Regions from separate parts of the Nocardia heshunensis genome, predicted to be linked through region 3. Evidence: riboswitches for the same ligand, from Rfam matches in the RefSeq annotation. Region 3 holds a riboswitch; each other region holds the start of a gene.
What was found. Region 3 has a riboswitch for cobalamin ahead of ACYVN4_RS02970 (CbtB domain-containing protein). Riboswitches for the same ligand answer to the same signal wherever they lie in the genome.

Region 1: linked by a shared signal. The riboswitch ahead of cobN (cobaltochelatase subunit CobN) and the one ahead of ACYVN4_RS02970 (CbtB domain-containing protein) in region 3 are both predicted to bind cobalamin.
Region 2: linked by a shared signal. The riboswitch ahead of nicT (Nickel transporter NicT) and the one ahead of ACYVN4_RS02970 (CbtB domain-containing protein) in region 3 are both predicted to bind cobalamin.

Annotation. Positions count from the first base shown of each region.
Region 1 covers NZ_BAAGTC010000007.1:207,115-213,615, forward strand. Annotated here, with positions in the region: gene ACYVN4_RS23990 (Lrp/AsnC family transcriptional regulator) at 1-392, opposite strand, end outside; gene ddaH (dimethylargininase) at 549-1,421, shown strand; gene ACYVN4_RS24000 (hypothetical protein) at 1,390-1,941, opposite strand; gene cobG (precorrin-3B synthase) at 2,067-3,266, opposite strand; gene ACYVN4_RS24010 (hypothetical protein) at 3,497-3,727, opposite strand; adenosylcobalamin-variant (AdoCbl-variant) riboswitch at 3,957-4,026, shown strand; gene cobN (cobaltochelatase subunit CobN) at 4,072-6,501, shown strand, end outside.
Region 2 covers NZ_BAAGTC010000024.1:14,722-21,222, forward strand. Annotated here, with positions in the region: gene ACYVN4_RS39055 (flavin-containing monooxygenase) at 1-1,156, opposite strand, end outside; gene ACYVN4_RS39060 (long-chain fatty acid--CoA ligase) at 1,643-3,280, shown strand; cobalamin riboswitch at 3,312-3,500, shown strand; gene nicT (Nickel transporter NicT) at 3,528-4,616, shown strand; gene ACYVN4_RS39070 (class I SAM-dependent methyltransferase) at 4,559-5,407, opposite strand; gene ACYVN4_RS39075 (DUF6636 domain-containing protein) at 5,416-6,018, opposite strand; gene ACYVN4_RS39080 (dienelactone hydrolase family protein) at 6,202-6,501, shown strand, end outside.
Region 3 covers NZ_BAAGTC010000002.1:618,419-624,919, forward strand. Annotated here, with positions in the region: gene ACYVN4_RS02940 (CocE/NonD family hydrolase) at 1-185, shown strand, start outside; gene ACYVN4_RS02945 (aldo/keto reductase) at 216-1,070, opposite strand; gene ACYVN4_RS02950 (hypothetical protein) at 1,140-1,679, shown strand; gene ACYVN4_RS02955 (hypothetical protein) at 1,689-2,054, opposite strand; gene ACYVN4_RS02960 (histidine phosphatase family protein) at 2,125-2,697, opposite strand; gene ACYVN4_RS02965 (CbtA family protein) at 2,694-3,536, opposite strand; gene ACYVN4_RS02970 (CbtB domain-containing protein) at 3,559-3,771, opposite strand; cobalamin riboswitch at 3,812-3,948, opposite strand; gene ACYVN4_RS02975 (hypothetical protein) at 4,206-4,595, shown strand; gene ACYVN4_RS02980 (SGNH/GDSL hydrolase family protein) at 4,607-5,518, shown strand; gene ACYVN4_RS02985 (SGNH/GDSL hydrolase family protein) at 5,617-6,501, shown strand, end outside.

The DNA of each region.
Region 1 (6,501 bases), on a different contig from region 3:
CGGGTGCGCCCGACCCGGGCGTTTTTGCGGATCCGCTCGACGGTCGCCTCGATCTCGGCCATGTCGGTGGCCATGACGTGGACCAGGGCGTCGGCTTCCCCGGCGATCGTCCACACGCCGACGACTTGGGGGATGGGTTCGAGGCTGCGGCGTAGTTCGGCGGGAGAGATGTTGTCGCGGTAGAAGACTTCCACGTAGGCCTCGGTGCGCCAGCCCAAGGCGGCCGGATTCACTACCGCGGTGAAGCCGGTGATCTGACCACCCGCCACCATCTTGTCGACGCGGCGTTTGACCGCGGGTGCGGACAGGCCGACCGCCGCGCCGATCTCCTGGAAGGAGGCGCGGGCATGGTCCAGCAGGTGGGCCAGGATCCGCCGATCGAGTTCGTCCACGATCGATTTCCTTTCGCAATCGTGCACTCGCACCGCTCTGACGCAATAAATCGCTGCTCAGATCATGATCAACGCAACGAATCGCTATTTCCTGCGCAACGGTACGCCACATACCTTCGGTTCAGCCCGGTCCGCGCCACTTCCGAGGGAGTCTCGTTGACATCCGTAGCCACACTGCCCACCTGCGATCCCGCTTCGCGGCAGCCCGTACCCCGTCGCTATCTGATGTGCCGACCCGAACACTTCGAGGTCACCTACGCCATCAATCCATGGATGAACACCGCCGACCCCGTCGACCGAGTCTTGGCGCTCGCGCAATGGGACGGTCTGCGCGCCGCCTATGAGGCACACGGGCACCGGGTCGAGGTCATCGAACCCGTTGCCGGACTGCCGGATATGGTGTTCGCCGCCAATGGCGGATTGGTCATCGGTGACCGGGCGCTGTCGGCCCGCTTCGCCAATCCCGAACGTGCACAAGAAGGTCCGGCCTACCACGACTGGATGGATACCCAAGGCTTCGCCAAGGTGTTGGCGGCCCGCGAAACCAATGAGGGCGAAGGCGATTTCGCCATCGCGGGCGAACGCATCCTGGCCGGAACCGGGTTCCGCAGCGCTCCCGGCGCGCACGAGGAAGTGGCCGAGTTCTTCGGAATGCCGGTCGTCTCACTGGATCTCGTCGATCCCCGCTTCTATCACCTCGACACCGCGCTCATGGTGCTCGACGACACCATCGCCTACTACCCGGCCGCCTTCAGCGGACCCAGTGCGCGGCTGCTCGCCCGGCTCTACCCCGACGCCATCCTCGCCACCGACGCCGACGCGGAGGTGCTGGGCCTCAACGGCGTCTGCGACGGCTATCACGTCTTCCTCACCGACAAGGCCACCGCGCTGGCCGGGCAGCTGCGCGAGCGCGGCTACGAACCTGTCGGCATCGATCTGTCGGAGCTGCTGAAATCCGGCGGCAGCGTGAAGTGCTGCACGCTCGAATTGCATCGGGTCAGAACGGCAATCGGGTCCGGAACGGACTGACCGCAGGATCGTGCAGGGGATGCGCCAAGATCAGGAAGCGCAGCAGCAGGATCCCGCCGGTGATCTGTAAGAGCGCCAGCGGGATCTCGCCGAGCAGGGCGGTGCCCGCCGACACCCACACATCCCCGGGTGCGGCGGTCACGATGTCGAACCACGCGTCCACGAGCAGCAGCAGGCCCGTGCCGAACGCCGGAAGGATCAGCACGACCCGGCGCTTCCAGCCCAGATAGGCGGTGGCCGCCATCATCAGCACCAAGGCAACGTCGAAGCCGATCCAGGCCAGCGACCAATTGCGCGCCTGATAGTCATCCGGCAGCGTGAACCCGAGATAGACGATCCACGGGATCAAGGCGATACACCCGCCGACCATGAGCGCCAACCGCACCCGCCGATGCACCTTCACCACCTCCGGTCGCGGCAACACGCGCTCCGGCGGCGGCTGCAACCGGCGGATCAACGCCCGGCGATCCTCGTCGGACATCCCCGCGATCTCCTCATCGCTGAGCTTCGCGAACGGCATGACCGCCTCCCGGCTCCGAACTTGCCACCGCGTTGGATGACACCGCGCTGGTAGATCCACTCTGCACCGCCCCGGGCGGTCGCCGCACCTGTCCAAGATCTGTGTGGTCGCCCGCGGCCGGACACTCAGTCGGTGGGGACGATGCGGTAGCCGTCGGTGGTGGCGATGACGTCGGTGACGTGGCCTTTGGGGCGACCGCAGCGGCGGTCGCAGCCGGACCAATGTTGGCGGCCAGCTGCGACGACGTCCGTGGCGTCGAGGCCCTCGCGGGCGAATTGTGGTGCGCCGGTGGGGACTACGCGGCCGGACTCGACTGCCTCGGCGGCATCGGCGCGGACGTCGGTGAGGGATTTCGCGCAGCCGGGCATGCCTGCGCAGGCGCTGAGCAGCAGCCAGGGGGAGTTGGCGTCGAAGATGAGGCCCATGGGGGCGAGTACGCGGACCACTTGCTCGGCGGTCCAGTCGTCGAGGTCGGTGAGGACCAGGCTGCGCCAGGGGGTGAGGAAGACGGGGCGTTCGACGGCCGCGATGAATTCGGCGGTGCGGGCGGGGAGGGAGCCGAGGCGGACGCCTGCGCCGAGGGCCACCTTGTCGTCGTCCTGGGTGAGCCAGCCGATCGGAATGTCCTGGCGGGGGGCCACTTCGAGAGGCTCGCCGGAGGCGTCGAGGTCGGTGTGGGCGGTCAGGAGGTGTTCGGTCAGGCGGGTGCCGCCGTCCGGGATTTCGTGCAGTCGCCACTGGCCGTCGCGCAGTTCCAGGAAGCCGTGGGCGGCGGCGAGCATGAGGTCGACCGCGTCGGCGGCGGGGACGCGCACGCCGGTGTCCTTGCCTGCCAACAGGAGTGCGTAGGTGTTCGCGTCGAGGGCGTGCACGCCGATGTCGCCGCCGAGGCCGCTGACGTCGCCGCGGCCGTCGTCGAGGGTGAACAGGACGCGGCCGGGGAGTTCGGCCAGGCGCGGATGCGCGCGCAGGCCCTCGTCGAGAGCCGGGACCAGGGGGTGCACGTCGGTCCAGCCACCGAGGCGGCCGGACAGGGGCGAGGCGATGATGTTGCGGATCCGCTCGTGGGTGGCGCTGGGCAGCAGCCCGGCCTCGGTGAGCCGGTCGGTCAGCGCGGCGGCGTCGCGGACCTGCCGCAGCTGTACGTTTGCGCGTGAGGTGAGTTCGATGTTCCCGTCGCCGAGGTCGACCGCCGCGGCGGCGAGGGACTGCAGCTGTTCGGGGGAGAGGCGGCCGCCGGGTACGCGGATGCGGGCGAGGGGACCGTCGGCTGCTTCGTGCAGGCGCAGCACGCCCGGGCAGGAATCGGGATCGGATCGCGTCATGACGCCTCCAGACTACGGAGGATGCTGAGGTCGAGCATGCGCGGGCTGCACCAGCAGGTCACGGGTACAGCGACCCCGTAGATCACAAGTATCCAAATCTGTAGATATTGCAATCTAAGCATGATTTGCCGGAATGGTCGGTGTGGCTACAAAAAGATTCCGGGGCATTGAGCCCCGGAATCTGTTCGGTGAATCGTTTGATTTGTCCGGCGAATCCGATGAGCCGGGGGTCAGCCGGCCTGGTGGGGTTCGATGGACTTCGGGGCGCCGCGTCGCCGCGCGAAGGCGGGGGAGACTTCCCACGTGTCGTTCATGAGGCTGGGGACATTGTGGTGTTCGACGTGGTCGCGGTGGATGGTGGTGCTCATGATCGTGATGCCGAAGAGGACCGTGGCGGCGCAGATGATGCCGGAGAGCATGGCCCACTGCGTGTGACCGGAGCCGGCGGCCGTGAGGGCCATGGCCAGCGTTGCGAAGGCAACCAGTGCGCAAAAGTATCCCGACCAGGCAGCAAAGCGATTCCGCCTGACCCATCCTGGAGTACGTGGCATACCCGCAGCTTACGGGCGGACCGGTCGGTCTCCCATGTTCTCGGACGAGCCTTAGCCGCACTGTGATCCGAGCGCGCGGCGAGTATCGACCAGGGCGCGTTGCGGGGGCCGCGCACCGGGCGCGATAGCATCGGCGAGCTCGTCGAACGGAAGAAACCGGTGCAATTCCGGTGCGGTCGCGCCACTGTGACAGTCAGACCTTCCGGCGAGCGCCATACCGTGCTGGGCGCGTCACCCGAGGAAGGCCGACACCTGTGATTCTGCTGCTGTCCACGTCCGATACCGATCTGCTGAGCGCGCGCGCCAGCGGCGGCGAGTATCGGCTCGCCAATCCCGCACGGCTGTTGCCGGAGGATCTGCCCGCGCTGCTCAAGGGCGTCGAGCTGGTGATCGTGCGCATTCTCGGCGGCAAACGTGCCTGGGAGACGGGCCTGGAGGCGGTGCGCGCCAGCGGGATTCCGATGGTCGCGCTCGGCGGTGAGATCGCACCGGATGCCGAGCTCATGGAGTGCTCGACGGTGCCGGGCGGCGTGGCCGCGGACGCACACAACTACCTGGCCGCGGGCGGGCCGCGAAACCTGCTGCAGCTGCACAACTTCCTGTCGGACACGGTGCTGCTGACCGGGCACGGGTTCGAGCCGCCGGTGGAGATGCCGAGCTGGGGTGAACTGGAACGGGATTCGCGGGCAGCCGCCGACGACGCCCCGACCGTGGCTGTCGTCTACTACCGCGCCCAGCATCTGGCCGGGAACACCGGCTACATCGACGGGCTGTGCAAGGCCATCGAGGACAAAGGCGCGCGGGCGCTGCCGCTGTACTGCGCCTCGCTCCGTACCGCTGAGCCGGACCTGCTCGCCGCGCTGCGGACCGCCGACGCGCTGGTGGTCACCGTGCTGGCCGCCGGTGGCACCAAGCCCGCGACCGCGTCGGCCGGTGGCGACGACGAGGCGTGGGATGTGGGGGCGCTCGCGGACCTGGATGTGCCGATCCTGCAAGGACTCTGCCTGACCAGTGGCCGGGAGCAGTGGGAGGCCAATGATGACGGCCTGTCGCCGCTGGATGTGGCCACCCAGGTGGCGGTGCCGGAATTCGACGGCCGCATCATCACGGTGCCGTTCTCGTTCAAGGAATTCGACGCCGACGGACTGTCGACCTATGTGCCTGACGCCGAACGCGCGGCGCGAGTGGCGGGTATCGCGGTGCGGTACGCGCGACTGCGCCACATTCCGGTCGAGCGCAAGAAGATCGCGATCGTGCTGTCGGCGTACCCGACCAAGCATGCCCGCATCGGCAATGCCGTCGGCCTGGACACCCCGGCTAGCGCGATCCGGCTGCTCACCGAAATGCGCGCTGCCGGTTACGATCTCGGCGCGGAAGGGGAGATCCCCGGCCTCGAACAGGGCGACGGTGACGCGCTGATTCACGCTCTGATCGCCGCCGGTGGGCAGGACCCGGATTGGCTGAGCGCAGAACAGTTGGAGGGCAACCCGATTCGTATCGGCGCGGGCCTCTACCGGCAGTGGTTCGACACCCTGCCGGAGGATCTGCGCGAGGGTGTCACCGAGGCCTGGGGTGCGGCGCCGGGCGAGCTCTACGTGGACCGCTCGGCCGATCCCGAGGGTGAAATCGTCATCGCCGCACTGCGTTTCGGCAATGTAGTGCTGATCGTGCAGCCGCCGCGCGGATTCGGCGAGAACCCCGTCGCCATCTACCACGACCCGGATCTGCCGCCGAGCCACCACTATCTGGCCGCCTACCGCTGGCTGGCCGCCCCCGAGGGCTTCGCCGCCGACGCGGTCGTGCACCTGGGCAAGCACGGCAACCTGGAATGGCTGCCGGGCAAGACCCTCGGCATGTCGGCCTCCTGTGGCACCGATGCCGCGTTGGGCGATCTGCCGCTCATCTACCCGTTCCTGGTCAACGACCCGGGCGAGGGCACGCAGGCCAAGCGCCGCGCCCACGCCACCCTGGTCGATCACCTGATCCCGCCGATGGCGCGCGCCGAAACCTACGGCGACATCTCGCGTCTGGAGCAGCTGCTCGACGAGCACGCCAATATCTCCGCGCTGGACCCGGCTAAGCTGCCCGCCATCCGCCAGCAGATCTGGACGCTCATGCGGGCGGCCAAGATGGACCACGATCTGGGTCTGGCCGAGCGGCCGGACGAGGACGTGTTCGACGACATGCTGCTGCACGTCGACGGCTGGCTGTGCGAGATCAAGGACGTGCAGATCCGCGACGGCCTGCACATCCTGGGGCAGGCCCCGGCCGGGGAGGCCGAGGTCGATCTGGTGTTGGCCATGCTGCGCGCCCGGCAGTTGTGGGGCGGCGAGGTCAATGTGCCGGGTCTGCGAGAAGCATTGGGGCTCAGCGAAGCCGGGGACGAGTCGCGCGAGCGGGTGGACGCGTTCGAGAAGCTGGCGCGTGAGCTGGTGCTGACCATGCAGGAGGTCGACTGGGACGTCGACTCCATCGACGCGGTCACCGAGACCATGCTCGGCGGGGAACTCGCCGAGGCCGCCGGGCTCACCGACATTGAAGGCCCGCTGACCGAGGTGCGTCGGGTGCTGGGCTTCGCGGCCACCGAGGTGGTGCCGCGGCTGCGGCAGACCGGGGTCGAGATCTCGCGCATCCTGCACGCGCTCAACGGCGGATTCATTCCGGCCGGGCCGAGTGGTTCGCCG
Region 2 (6,501 bases), on a different contig from region 3:
GCCCGTACATCATGAACAGGTTCGGGAAGCCCGGCACCGACATGCCGAGGAAGGCCCGCGCGCCCTGCGGCGACCATTCGTCGGCGAGCTTGCGGCCGTGCAGGCCATAGATATTCATCGGCGCGAGGAATTCGGTGCCCTTGAACCCGGTCCCGTAGACGATCACATCGACCGCGTGCTCCACCCCGTCGGCGGTGCGAATCCCGTTGGGGGTCACCGCCTCGATGGCCGCGGTCTCGACACTGACATTGTCCTGGGCCAGCGCCGGAAAGTACTCGTTGGAGAACAGCCCGCGCTTGCAGCCCGCCGCGTAGTCGGGAGTCAGCTTGGCGCGCAAGGATTCATCCGGCACCTGCTTGGCGCGGTGCCGGTCGGCGATGGCGATCACCGGCGTCTTGATGGCCGGAACATCGGTGAGCGCCAACGCCATTACCTCGAAGAAACTCCAGATGGCGAACCGCTCGGCCAGCCGAGTGCCGGGCACGTGCTTGAACAGCGCGTGATGCAGCGGCGTGTACTCGGTGTCGAACTTGGGCAGCACCCAGGCGGCCGAGCGCTGGAACAGGGTCAGGTGCTCGACCTGCGGCTGGATGGCCGGAATGTATTGGATGGCACTGGCTCCCGTGCCGATGCAGGCCACCCGCTTACCGGTGAGATCCACCGAGTGATCCCATTCGGCCGAGTGGAACGCCGCGCCGGTGAAGGTGTCGATGCCGGGCAGGTTGGGCAGGGCCGGGCGGGAGAGCTGGCCGACCGCGGGGATGAGGACGTCGGCGAGGTGGGTGACGCCGTCGGCGGTGCGCACGCGCCAGCTGCCGCCCGCCTCATCGAATTCCGCGTCGACGACCTCGGCGCCGAACTCGATCTTCGCGGGCAGGTCGTACTTCTCGGCGACCGTGCGCATGTAGGCGTGGATGTCGGCCTGATGCGAGAACCGGCGCGGCCAATCGGATTTCGGCTCGAACGACCACGAGTACAGCGGCGACGGCACATCGCAGGCAGCCCCCGGATAGGTGTTCTCCCGCCACACGCCGCCGAGATCCGCGGCCTTCTCCAGGATGGTGAAGTTGGTCAGACCATGCCGCTGCAATTCCAGGGCCAGGCCCAGTCCGGCGAACCCGGCACCGATGATCAGGATGGACGGCTCTCGCTGCATAACCGCTACGTTAGAGGCTGTTCTCGCTGGTCAGGCAGACATCGCCGGTCAGCCAATCGGTATTTTCGGCCACCGCTTGTGAGCAAGCGCACGCTCACCTTGCTCACACCTCACTGTCCGAGCCAGTGAGTAGGGTCTGACCTGCGACGCCGTCCTCGACTGGACAACCCGGTGTCACACTCAATATATTCACGGAAGTTCTTGCTCCAATTTGCTTGTCCTGGTTAGTGATTGGCTATTCTGCGCAGCCGCAGGGGGTTGCGACAGCACGTCGATGCCGATCAGGACCGCGGAGCCGGCAGGTCGTCGTGTTGGGCGGCGGCGGGTCGGCACGAGCTGCGGGTGGCGGAGGTGGGGTCCGCCGCCCGCAGCTCGAGTAATTCCGCAAGTCGCAGGGCCCCGACCGACCGTGTCCGAATTCAGCTAGGCTCGCCGCTAGTGACTCAGTTCACTCTCCAGTAGGTACATGCAAGGAGCGGTTGGGAAATGTTGAGCACCATGCAGGACGAGCAGCTGTCACTCGCGACGCTGCTGCGCTACGCCTCCACCTTCCAGGGCGACAGCCATGTCTCCACCTGGACCGGCGACGGCGTGCGCACCCAGACCTATCGCGAGATCGGCCAGGATGCGGCCCGCCTCGCCAATGCCCTGCGTGACCTGGGCATCGGCGTCGGCGATCGGGTCGGCACGTTCATGTGGAACAACAACGAGCACATGGTCGCCTACATCGCGGTGCCCGCGATGGGCGCGGTGCTGCACGCACTCAATATCCGGTTGTTCCCCGAGCAGCTGGTGTACGTGGCCAACCACGCCGAGGACCAGGTGGTCATCGTGGACGGCTCGCTGGTACCGATGTTCAACCAGTACCTGCCGAATCTGAAGACGGTGCGCCACGTCATCGTCGCCAACGGGGATGTCGCGACCGTGACCGCGCCCGAGGGCGTCACCGTGCACGCGTACGCGGAACTGCTTGCCGCGCAATCGGACAGCTATGACTTCCCGGTCATCGACGAGCGGTCGGCGGCGGGCATGTGCTACACCTCCGGCACCACCGGCGACCCCAAGGGCGTTGTCTACTCGCACCGTTCCAATTGGCTGCACGCCATGCAGGTGATCTCCCCCAACGGCATGGGCTTCACTGCCGCGGACACCGTGCTGGCCATCGTGCCGCTGTTCCACGCCAATGCCTGGGGCATCCCGTACGCGGCGCTCATGTCGGGCGCGAATGTGCTGATGCCCGACCGCTTCCTGCAGCCCGCCCCGCTGCTGCAGATGATGGAGCAGGAGAAGCCGACCTTCGCCGCCGCCGTGCCCACCATCTGGGGCGGCGTGCTGGCCGCGTTGCAGGCGCAGCCGCAGGACATCTCGTACCTGCGTACGTGTGTGGTCGGTGGTGCCGCGGTGCCGCCGTCGATGATGCGGGCCTTCGAAGAGCTTCACCATGTGAAGCTGCTGCACGCGTGGGGCATGACCGAGACCTCGCCGCTGGGTTCGGTCGGCCACCCGCCGGCCGGGGCCGAGGGCGAGGAGGCGTGGGCCTACCGCTACACGCAGGGCCGTTTCCCCGCCGGTGTGCAGGCCCGACTGGTCGGCGACGACGGCAGCGTGCTGCCCAACGACGGAGAAGCGCTGGGCGAGCTGGAGGTTCGCGGACCCTGGATCACCGGGTCGTACTACTCCCCCACCGGTGCCGAGGTCGATCCCGACAAGTTCGACAACGGCTGGCTGCGCACCGGCGATGTCGGCAAGATCAGCCCGAACGGCTATCTGACCCTGGTGGACCGGTCCAAGGACGTGATCAAGTCCGGCGGCGAATGGATTTCGTCGGTGGACCTGGAGAACGCCGTGGTCGGGCATCCGGCCGTCGCGGAGGCCGCGGTCATCGGCATCCCGGACGCGAAGTGGGACGAGCGGCCGCTGGTCGCGGTCGTGCTGGTGGAAGGCTCCGAGGCGAAACCCGAAGAGCTGCGCGACTTCCTGGCCCCCAAGTTCGCCAAGTGGCAGCTGCCGGAGCACTGGACCTTCATCGCGGAAGTGCCCAAGACCAGCGTCGGCAAGTTCGACAAGAAGCGGCTGCGCGCCCAGCACGCGGACGGCAGCCTGACCGTCATCACGCTGGGCTGAGCCCGGCTGTCCGCAACACCACGGCGGCCCTTACTGTGAGGGCTGCCGTGGTGTTCGGGAAGCCGGTGTAATTCCGGCACGGCCCTCGCCACTGTGATCGGTTAGTCGGTGCGTCGTCCTGTCCTCGCGGGCAGGGGTCACGGGATCTCGGTCCCGGAAGGCCAGGCGCGCCGGTGTTCGACCCGTCAGCCAGGAGACCGGCCACGGCACCGTTGAACCGTTCCACGAGGTGCTGGAAGGCTGCTCTGTGTCTGTACCCAACCCTGTTCCCGCGCTGCGCTGGGAACGCCGCGACTGGCTCCGCACCGGCGGACTGCTCGCAACCATCGCCGTCATGCACGTGGTGGCATTCGGGATTCTGTTCGCGTTGGTGCTGCCCGCGCACTACACCGTCGGCACCCAGGTGTTCGGGGTCGGGCTGGGCGTCACCGCGTACACCCTCGGCATGCGGCACGCCTTCGATGCCGACCACATCGCGGCCATCGACAACACCACCCGCAAGCTGATGGCCGACGGGAAACGTCCGGTGTCCGTGGGCTTCTGGTTCGCGCTCGGGCACTCGACCGTGGTGGTGCTGCTGGCGGTGGGCATCGCGGCCGGGGCGCGGTTCGCGACCACGCTGGCCGATGACGACTCCGCGACCCGCAAGGATCTCGGCCTGGTTGCCACGCTCAGCTCGGGCAGCTTCCTGTATCTGATCGCGGCGCTGAACCTGGTGGCGCTGGCCGGGATCTGGCGGGTGTTCAAGGCCATGCGCTCCGGTCAGTTCGATGAGCACGAGCTCGAAAAGCACCTGGACAGCCGGGGTTTCATCAATCGGATCCTGGGGCGGCTGACCCGTTCCATCACCCGGCCGGGGCAGATGTATCCGATCGGGCTGCTGTTCGGGATCGGCTTCGACACCGCCACCGAGGTCACGCTGATGGTGATGGCCGGGTCCGGGGCGGCCGCGGGACTGCCCTGGTACGCGATCATCTGCCTGCCGCTGCTGTTCGCCTCCGGCATGAGCCTGTTCGACACGCTCGACGGGACTTTCATGAATTTCGCCTACCACTGGGCGTTCTCGAATCCGGTGCGCAAGGTGTACTACAACCTGACCATCACCGGGCTCTCGATCGCGGTGGCGTTCCTCATCGGCACCATCGAACTGGTCGGCGTGCTGCACAGCAAGCTGGATCTCACCGACCCGGTCACCGCGTGGATCGCCGGGATCGACCTCAACAATGTGGGATTCGTGATCGTCGGCCTGTTCGTCGCGGTGTGGGCGATCGCGCTGCTCTACTGGCGGCTGGCGAAGGTCGAGACCCGCTGGTCCTTGACCGCCGAAAGGCCGTAGAGCACCGGGATGATCGGGGCCGGCGGCGGCAGCCGCCACCAGCCGTCGGCGGTCTGCACCATGCCGGGCCAGCGCGGCCAGGGCAGTGTCTCGGATTCGGTGAGGCCGGTGATGGACAGTCCGGCCGACAGCAGGGCGTTGATGACCTCGCCGAGGCCGTGCCGCCATTCGTAGGCGGTGGTGTCGGTGGTGAGGTCCGGGCCGTCGGTGTAGGTGTGGGTGCTGTCGCGACGTTGTGGGCCGCGGCCGGACAGGTAATCGTCGTGCAGCAGTAGCTGATCCGGGTCCACGCCGGGCGGCGGGGTGGGGCCCAGGGCGTGCAGCAGAGGGTGGAATTCGACCAGGTAGAGCAGGCCGCCGGGGCGCAGCAGGTCGGCGATCACCTGCGCCCAGCGGGTCAGCTCCGGCAGGTAGCAGAGCGCGCCCTTGCCGGTGTAGACGATGTCGAACTGCTTGCTGGGCAAGGCTGTTCGAGCGTCGTAGACGTCGGCACAGACGTATTCGACTGTGTCCCCGGCCAATTCGCGGGCGTGCTTGATCGACTCCGCCGAGAAGTCCAGGCCGACCGCGCGGGCCCCGCGCCGCGCGAACTCCACCGTCTCCGTGCCCAGATGGCATTGCAGGTGCAGGATGTCGCGGTCGCGGACCTCGCCGAGGGTCTCCCACTCGAAGGGCGCGAACCAGTAGCCGGAATCCCGGTCCCGATAGAACCGGCTGGCGGCGTGAATTCCCGCGCGGGCGTCCCAGTTTCGCCTGTTCACCGACAAAGGATCGATGGTCACGCCGCCCATCGTAGGACTCAGAACAGCGACTGGCTCTCGGCGGCGATGACGAAGCCGTGGCCGTCCACGGTGCAGCGGACGCCGGAGGTCATGGATTCGCAGATGACGCCGCGCACGCCGATGGTCTGGCCGTATTCCAGGATCTTGCCGCCGCCCTCGTGATTGCCGGGGGCGGTCGAACCGTCGGTGGGCGGGCCGACGAAGACGCCCTGGTTCAGGCAGACGAATTGCGGCTTGCCGTTCTGGAAGCTGGCGGCCACCTCGTGCGCGGGGTTGTTGGCGCAGTCCAGGCCCGCGGGGATGACGGTGGCGTTCTTCAGCTGGCAGCCGACGGTGTGCAGGTCGTCGACGTAGATGCCGCATTTGATGTTCTTGCTGGGCGACTGGAAGTAGTAGTGGCCCTGGGCTTCGAAGTCGCGGGCGTCGACGTTCACGTCGTCGCGGTTGGGGAGGGTGGTGGTCTTGGCTGCGGTGGTGGGCGGGGTGCCGCCCTGGGCAGGCTGGGTCACCTGAGCAGGCTGGGTGGTCGGTGCCGCGCCGGGGGTGCTGGTGTTCGGGTCGCAACCCGACAGGGCGCCGACGAGTAGCAGGGCCGCCGCGGTGGCAAGGAACGCACGCATGATCACATCGCTTTCAGTCATCGGGAATGGCCGGCAATTCGATTCGCCCACAAGAACATTCGCGCGAAGCATGCAAATCGTTAGCTTGCACAAGAGCCCATGGTTCCTCGGGCTTGACGGCTCGAGCATATCCACAGGGTTTTCGCCGAGACCGGAAGCGAGCGTCGGCCTAGGCTGAGGGCCATGACGCCGCTGCAGCGCTATATCGCGGAGGAAATCGCCACCGACCACGCGGAGGGCCTGTTCAGCCGCCGGGAAGCCTTGCGACGACTGGGCCTGATGGGCATCGGCACACCCGCGGCGGTCGCGCTGCTGGCGGCCTGCGGGGAATCGGCCAAGCAAGCCGCGCCGAGTACGACGGCAGCGCCTTCCGCGTCACCGTCGGCTCCGCCACCCGGGAAGGCGACAGCGGTGCCGTCCACCGCGATCACCCTGCCCGGCCCCGACGGCCGCACCTTGCAGGCGGCGTGGGCGCAGGCGTCC
Region 3 (6,501 bases):
CGATCGACGCCGTCCTGCAGCCGGGCCACCGCCTGCGCGTCGACGTCTACGCCAGCAACTTCCCGAAGGCGTTGCCGCCGTTGATCTTCCTGGCCGATTCCGGTCTGAAGCCCGAACACGTGCGGCTGGATCCCGACGCCCCGAGCTGGGTCAATATGCCCCTGACCGCTTCGATCCCCGACTAGTCCCGAGGATCGAAGCGACCGCGGGACTGCTTACAGCAGTCCCGCGGTGAAGGTGGCGGGGTTCGGGCCGACCCGGGTGCCCGCGTCGAGCGCGGTGATGGCGTTGATCTGCGCCTCGGTCAGTTCGAAGCCGAACACATCGAAGTTCTCCCGAATCCGGCTGGGTGTCACCGACTTCGGGATCACCACATTGCCGAGCTGCAGATGCCAGCGAATGATCACCTGCGCCGGGGTGCGACCGGTCTCGGCGGCAATGGCGACGATGGCCGGATCCTTCAGCGCCGCACCACGTCCCAGCGGGCTCCACGCCTCGGTCGCGATGCCGTGCGCGGCATGGAATTCCCGCAACTCGGCCTGAATCAGGTTGGGGCTCAACTCGATCTGATTGAGCACCGGCGTCTCCCCGGTCTCCGCGATCAGTCGCTCCAGCTCCGCCCGGCCGAAGTTCGAGACGCCGATCGAAGCAACCCGCCCCTCCGCCTTCAACTTCTGGAAGGCCCGGAACGTGTCGACATACTTGTCGGCCTGCGCAACCGGCCAGTGGATCAGATACAGATCCAACTGCTCCAACCCGAGCCGCTCCATGCTCGCGTCGAACGCCCGCAATGTCGAGTCGTACCCCTGCTCGGAATTCCACAACTTGGTCGTGACGAACACGTCGTCCCGCCCCACCCCCGACTCCCGAATGGCCCGCCCCACCTCGGCCTCATTGCCATAGATCGCCGCCGTATCGATATGCCGATACCCGGCCTCCAAGGCACTGGTGACCGCCCCGAACGTATCCCCCTCCTCGACGAGGAACACCCCGAACCCCAACGAGGGAATCGTCTTCCCATCGTTGAGCACGGTCTCCGGAACTCCGCTACTCCCACTAAGAAAGGTCATGCTCTCGGACCCTACGCTCCCGCCTCCATCGTGAAATACTGTGCGGGTAACACAAGGGAGGGGGCTTCCATGAAGCTGTATCGCGACTTCATCTACGGACCGCTGTGGTTGATCATCGTCGTCGCCACGGCTCTCCAACTGGCATATGTCGCGGTCGTAGGTCTCGGCTGGTTGGGCGTAGCGCAGATCGTGATCTTGACACCGATCTTCGCCTTCGTTGCCGCGCGAAATCGCAAGCGCTCCGGCGGCCGGCATGAGATGCGCCGGTTCCACGACGCCGTTCGTTCGCGGCAGTTGCCGACTCTCGACTCACCGGACGAAGTCATCCGATGGAACCAGTTGATCGTTCGTGACCGCGAGAACCGGCGCGGGCAACGGGTTTCCGCCTGGATGATGCTGGCGCTCGGCAGTGTGTACCTGGTCTTGGCGCTGATCAATGCGGTGTCCGGCCCGCACGATCACGGCCTCATTCTCCCGGTGTCGGGAGCGATCGCGGTTGCCGTATCTGCGCGCTTCCTCCTGGTCAACCCTGGAAAGATGGCCGCGCTCTCAACATTGGCCGAGCAGGGAACCGGCCGTGGCTACGGCTATTCCCTGCCCGCCCACTGACTTTCGCGCCTACATCCCGATACAGGCACTACCGAGGTTGATCCCATTCCCCACGGTGAGGACAATCGACTTGTCGGTCAGGTCGCCGTTGACATGCGCAATGAGCGTGTGCGGCCCGGAGGTAGTCGGCGTCCACGGCTGGTTCATCACCGACCCGTCGACAACGCCTTCCGTCGGAACGGCAACCCCGTTGTCCCAAAACCGGGTGTAGTACGCGTACATCCCTTTAGCGGTGAGCGTGTAAGTACACCCGGTCCCGTAGTTCCCCGTGGGCGCAGAAACCGAAACACTGTCGAGTGAGTAATCAGCAGCCGCAGTAGGAGCGAAGAAGATCATGGTCGCCCCAACGGCAATCGGAAGCATGAAGATTCGCATGCTCCTGATCTTTCATCGTCGACGTCCCGCCAGCCACCGTTTCGTAATTCTGCTCGTCGTCAGCTTTGTATCAATCGTTCAGTGGATGGGCGGTGGTGCGGAGGGTCCAGGCGGGGGGTCTGTGGTGGAGGGTGGTGGCGGTTAGTGGGGGGATGTCTATGCGCCAGAAGGATTCTGGGGGTGCGTTCAAGGTGCTCAAGACTGCCGCTCGGACTATGGCGGGGTGGGTGATGGCGAGGATGCGGTCGCCGGATCCGGCCAAGTCGTCGAGCCAGGTGCGGACGCGGGGGAGGAGGTCGGTGATGGATTCGCCGCCGTGGGAGCGGTGGGCTGGGTCGGTCAGCCAGGACATCAGCTGTTCGGGGGCGAGGTCTTCCATGGACTTGCCGGACCAGTCGCCGCAGTCCAGGTCGCGGAGTGCGGGTTCGGGGGTTCCGTTGAGGCCGAGGGCATTTGCTGTTTGTGCGGTGCGGGTCTCGGGGGCGCAAAGAATCAGGGTCGGGTCGAGGCCGGGCAGGCCGCCCGCGGCCGCGGCCGAACGCTCACCCTGGGGGGTGAGCGGTTCGTCGGCGGGGAAGCGGGCGGACTGGACGGCGTCGGTGATCGCGTGGGTGATCAGGGTGAGGCGGGTGACCGTGCTCATGCCGCGGTCGGGGTGGACGAGGTCGTGCGGTCGCCGAGCAGGCGGGGGGCCAGCCAGGCGAAGCCGACGCCGATCACGAGCCACAGGATGGCTTGGGCGGCAAAGGAGTAGAGGCGGAAGTGGTAGAGGTCGTCGGCGGGGAAGCCCGGGTAGACGATGGTGCCGGACGGATCCTTCAGGGGCTGGGGGGTTTCGGTGTCGAAGTCGCCGAACGACTTGTTGGCCGAGAGGTGTCCCAGCGACGGGAGGATCAGCATGACGACGCCCATGGCCACGGCGAATGCCAGCGCCCCGGCGATGCTCGCGGTCCAGTTGCCCAGGCGTGCCGCGAGTTTGCGACCCAGCCAGATGGCGGCGAGCAGGAAGCCGACGCTGAGCACGATCATCAGGACGTACAACCCGGTGCGTTCCTTGATGGTGTCCGGATGCCCGATCGAGGGCGGGTTGGCCGGGTACTTCAGGAACGGCACCGCGTACAGCGTGAGGAACATGCCGCCCGCCACCAGCAACGCCAGATTGCGGGCGGTGATCTTCCCGACCCGGCGCATGGCCAGGTAGTAGACGACAGCGAACAGCGCGCCCAGGGCCGCGCCGAACAGGATCATGCCGAAGGGCAGGCCGAGGTTCTGCTGCTGGGAGCGGGTGAAGATGTCGGGTCCCATGTCTCCCATGGGTTTTCCGGCGGCCTTGTCCAACGCCATCTGGGCGTCGTCGCGCCCGGACTCGTAGTCGATGGCCCGGTTGATGATCGGTTCCGCCAGGATCCGGGCGAAAATGAATGCCAGAAGTCCGCCGAGTGCGCCCAACAGGACGCCACGGCCGATGATTCGTTTTTCCATTGTGCTGACTCGATTCCCGGGGCTAGTGGCAGGGGAATCCGAGGAAGTGGCGACCGTCGTGGACGAATTCGTGCACGTGCATGTCGCTGCCGAAGATCGAGACAGCACCTTGGTCGATGCCGATGAAGTAGATCGCCAGCAGTGCCAGCAGGGTGGTGCCGATCAGCCACACGGGGGTGGGGATGGAGAGGGAGACTGCTCCGAGACCGGAACGGGGGGCGTAAGACGTCGCCACGGGAACTCCTAGTGTGGGAGGGGTATTCGCGCCCCTCGGCCGATAAAACATCTCGGCGGCCGGGGTCTGACTCACACCCGAGGGGTGCTCACAGTGGCGCGACCGTTCCGGACTCTCACCGGATTCCACGAATCGCCGATCACATAAAGATACGAAACCACGAACAAACAGGTCAAACGCGCGTCCACGGTATGGAATCGGGCGTTTTGCCCCGGGACGGTTCTCAATCTTGTTCGATGGAGTCGGTGCGGGGCCTCGGTGTCCGGCATTTGGGACAGGTTCCACCCGGCGTAGCGGCGCTGACCAGCGGAATCGCCGCGAATGCCCAGAAGATTCGGGGCAGTTTTCCGAATCGGTACGGCTGGGCCGGGCGGGTTGAATACACTCCCCGCTGAAGTGAACAGATGGCACTTCAGTTCAGAGGCGAGGTATTCATGAAGTCTGCTACACCGGGGGTTTTCGTCGTGCGTGCCGCGGCAGCTGTGATCGGCGGGGCGATAGTGCTCGCGGGGGCAACCGGATGCGGCAGTGACAAGTCATCGGACGGTTCGCAGGGCGGCACCACCTCCGCGGTCGTGAGCACCACCGTCGCGCCCGCCCCCACCACCGTGGCTCCCGCCCCGACCACCGCGGCCCCGGCCCCGACCACGGAAGCGCCCGCCGCGCAGCCGGCCGTCACCGAACCGGCCGCGCCCGCGCCGGAGCCCGCCCAGGTCGCGCCGCAGCCGGCCGCGCCCAAGCCCGCGCCGCAGACCCAGGCCCCCAAGCCCGCCGCGCCGCCGACCTTGGACGCGCCCGGATTCGAGCCGCGCGCCGGGTACTGAGCGGACGCGTAGTGCTGGGCAACAGTGTGCGGTGGTTGTGTGTCACCGCGGTGGCGCTCGCGGCGTCGGTGACGGCCGCGGGCGGTGCGGGGGCCGATCCGGCCCCCGCCGGTAAAGAACTTGTGGTGCTGGGTGATTCGTTCTCCGCGAACGAGTGGGACCACTTCACGGGCCGGGACGACTGCAACCTGCACGGCCGCACGGCCTGGCCGGTGCAGCTGGCCAAGCTCATGGGCGTGTTCGGAACCGACGCGGTGGACGACCCGTCGTGTCCGGGCGCGTCGATCGACAGCGGCCCCGGCTGGACCATGGCCCAGCAGGCGCAGCGGGCGGACAAGGAGGGCGCTTTCGGCCCGAACACCAAGCTGGTGACACTGCAGTTCGGACTCAACGACAAGTGGGGCAAGTCCGATCAGACGCTGTGGAATTCGTTGCAGGGCTGCGTGTTCAACCTCGTCGACGGCTGTGATCCGGACGCGGTCGACCAGGGCCGGATGACCGACTACAACGGTGTCTCCGGTGCGTTGATGGCCAAGCGCATGAGCAATGTGGTCACCTACATCAAGTACTACGCGCCGAACGCGCGCATCGTCTTCGTTGGGTACCCGGAGCTTTTCACGCCCGGCAGCAGCACGGTCTGCCTGAACATCCTCGGGGTCGCGCCCTTCGTCAATCCGCGCGGCCGCGCGGTGGTGGAGTACCTCGACCGCATCCAACAGGCGCAGAGCGAAGCGGCTCAGCTGCTGGGTATCGATTTCCTCGATGCCCGCGCGCTCACCACCGGCCACGGTCTCTGCTCGTCGCAGCCGTGGTTGAACGGGGTCTTCGACCTGCACACCGATATCGACGGCCTGCCGTTCCATCCGTCGAGTCAGGGTGACGCCGTCGTTGCCAATGCCGTCTTCGACCGATTTGGACGCTGATCCGCCGCAACGGATCTCGCGTCGCACGCACTACTCGTCTCTGTACACTCCGCGCAAAACTGAAAGACTCACTGTTCAATTTGCGATTCGAGGGTTTCATGAAGTTCCGTTTCCCAGGCGCATCGGCTTCGCTGTGCGCCGCGGTCGTGGCCATCGCAGCGGCCATGACGGGAACCGCGGGCGCGCACGCCGATTCGACCGCCACCGGCAAGGATCCGGCCCCGGCCGGCAAAACACTTGTCATCCTGGGTGATTCGTTCTCGGCCAACGGCTGGACTCCGTTCTCCAACGAGAAGAAGTGCGATCACGGCGACACCGCCTGGCCGGTGCAGCTGACCGCGCTGATGGGCCTGTCCGAGGACAGCGACCAGGTCTGGAACCAGTCCTGTCCCGGCGCGGCCATCGCGGGCGGCGACGGTTACACGCTGACCGTCCAGGCCGCCAATGCCGCCAAGGCGGGCGCGTTCGGACCCGACACCAAACTGGTCACGCTGCAGTTCGGCTTCAACGACCAGTGGGCCGGATCGGAACTGTCCCCGTGGCAGTCGACCGAGGGCTGCTTCTACGACGTCACCGGCGGCTGCGGCCCCGACGCGGTCACCGAGGGCCGAATGGCCGACCCGCGCACCATCACCGGCGCCGAATACGCCGCGCGCATCAGCAAGGTGCTGACCTACATCCGGTACTACGCGCCCGCCGCGCGCATCGTCATCGTCGGCTACCCGGAGCTGTTCCGGCCCGACGCGGACGCCATCTGCGTCGACCTCGCCGGACTGGGCTTCATCCAGCCCAAGGGCCGCACGGTCGTCGAGTACTTCAACCGGATGGACCAGGCGGAACGCGAGGCGGCCGCCACGGCGCAGGTCGACTTCCTCGACTCCCGCGCGCTCACCGCCGGACACGGACTGTGCACACCGCAGCAGTGGGTCAACGGGGTGTTCGACCCGCAGATCAATCTCGCGGGCCTGCCCTTCCACCCGGCA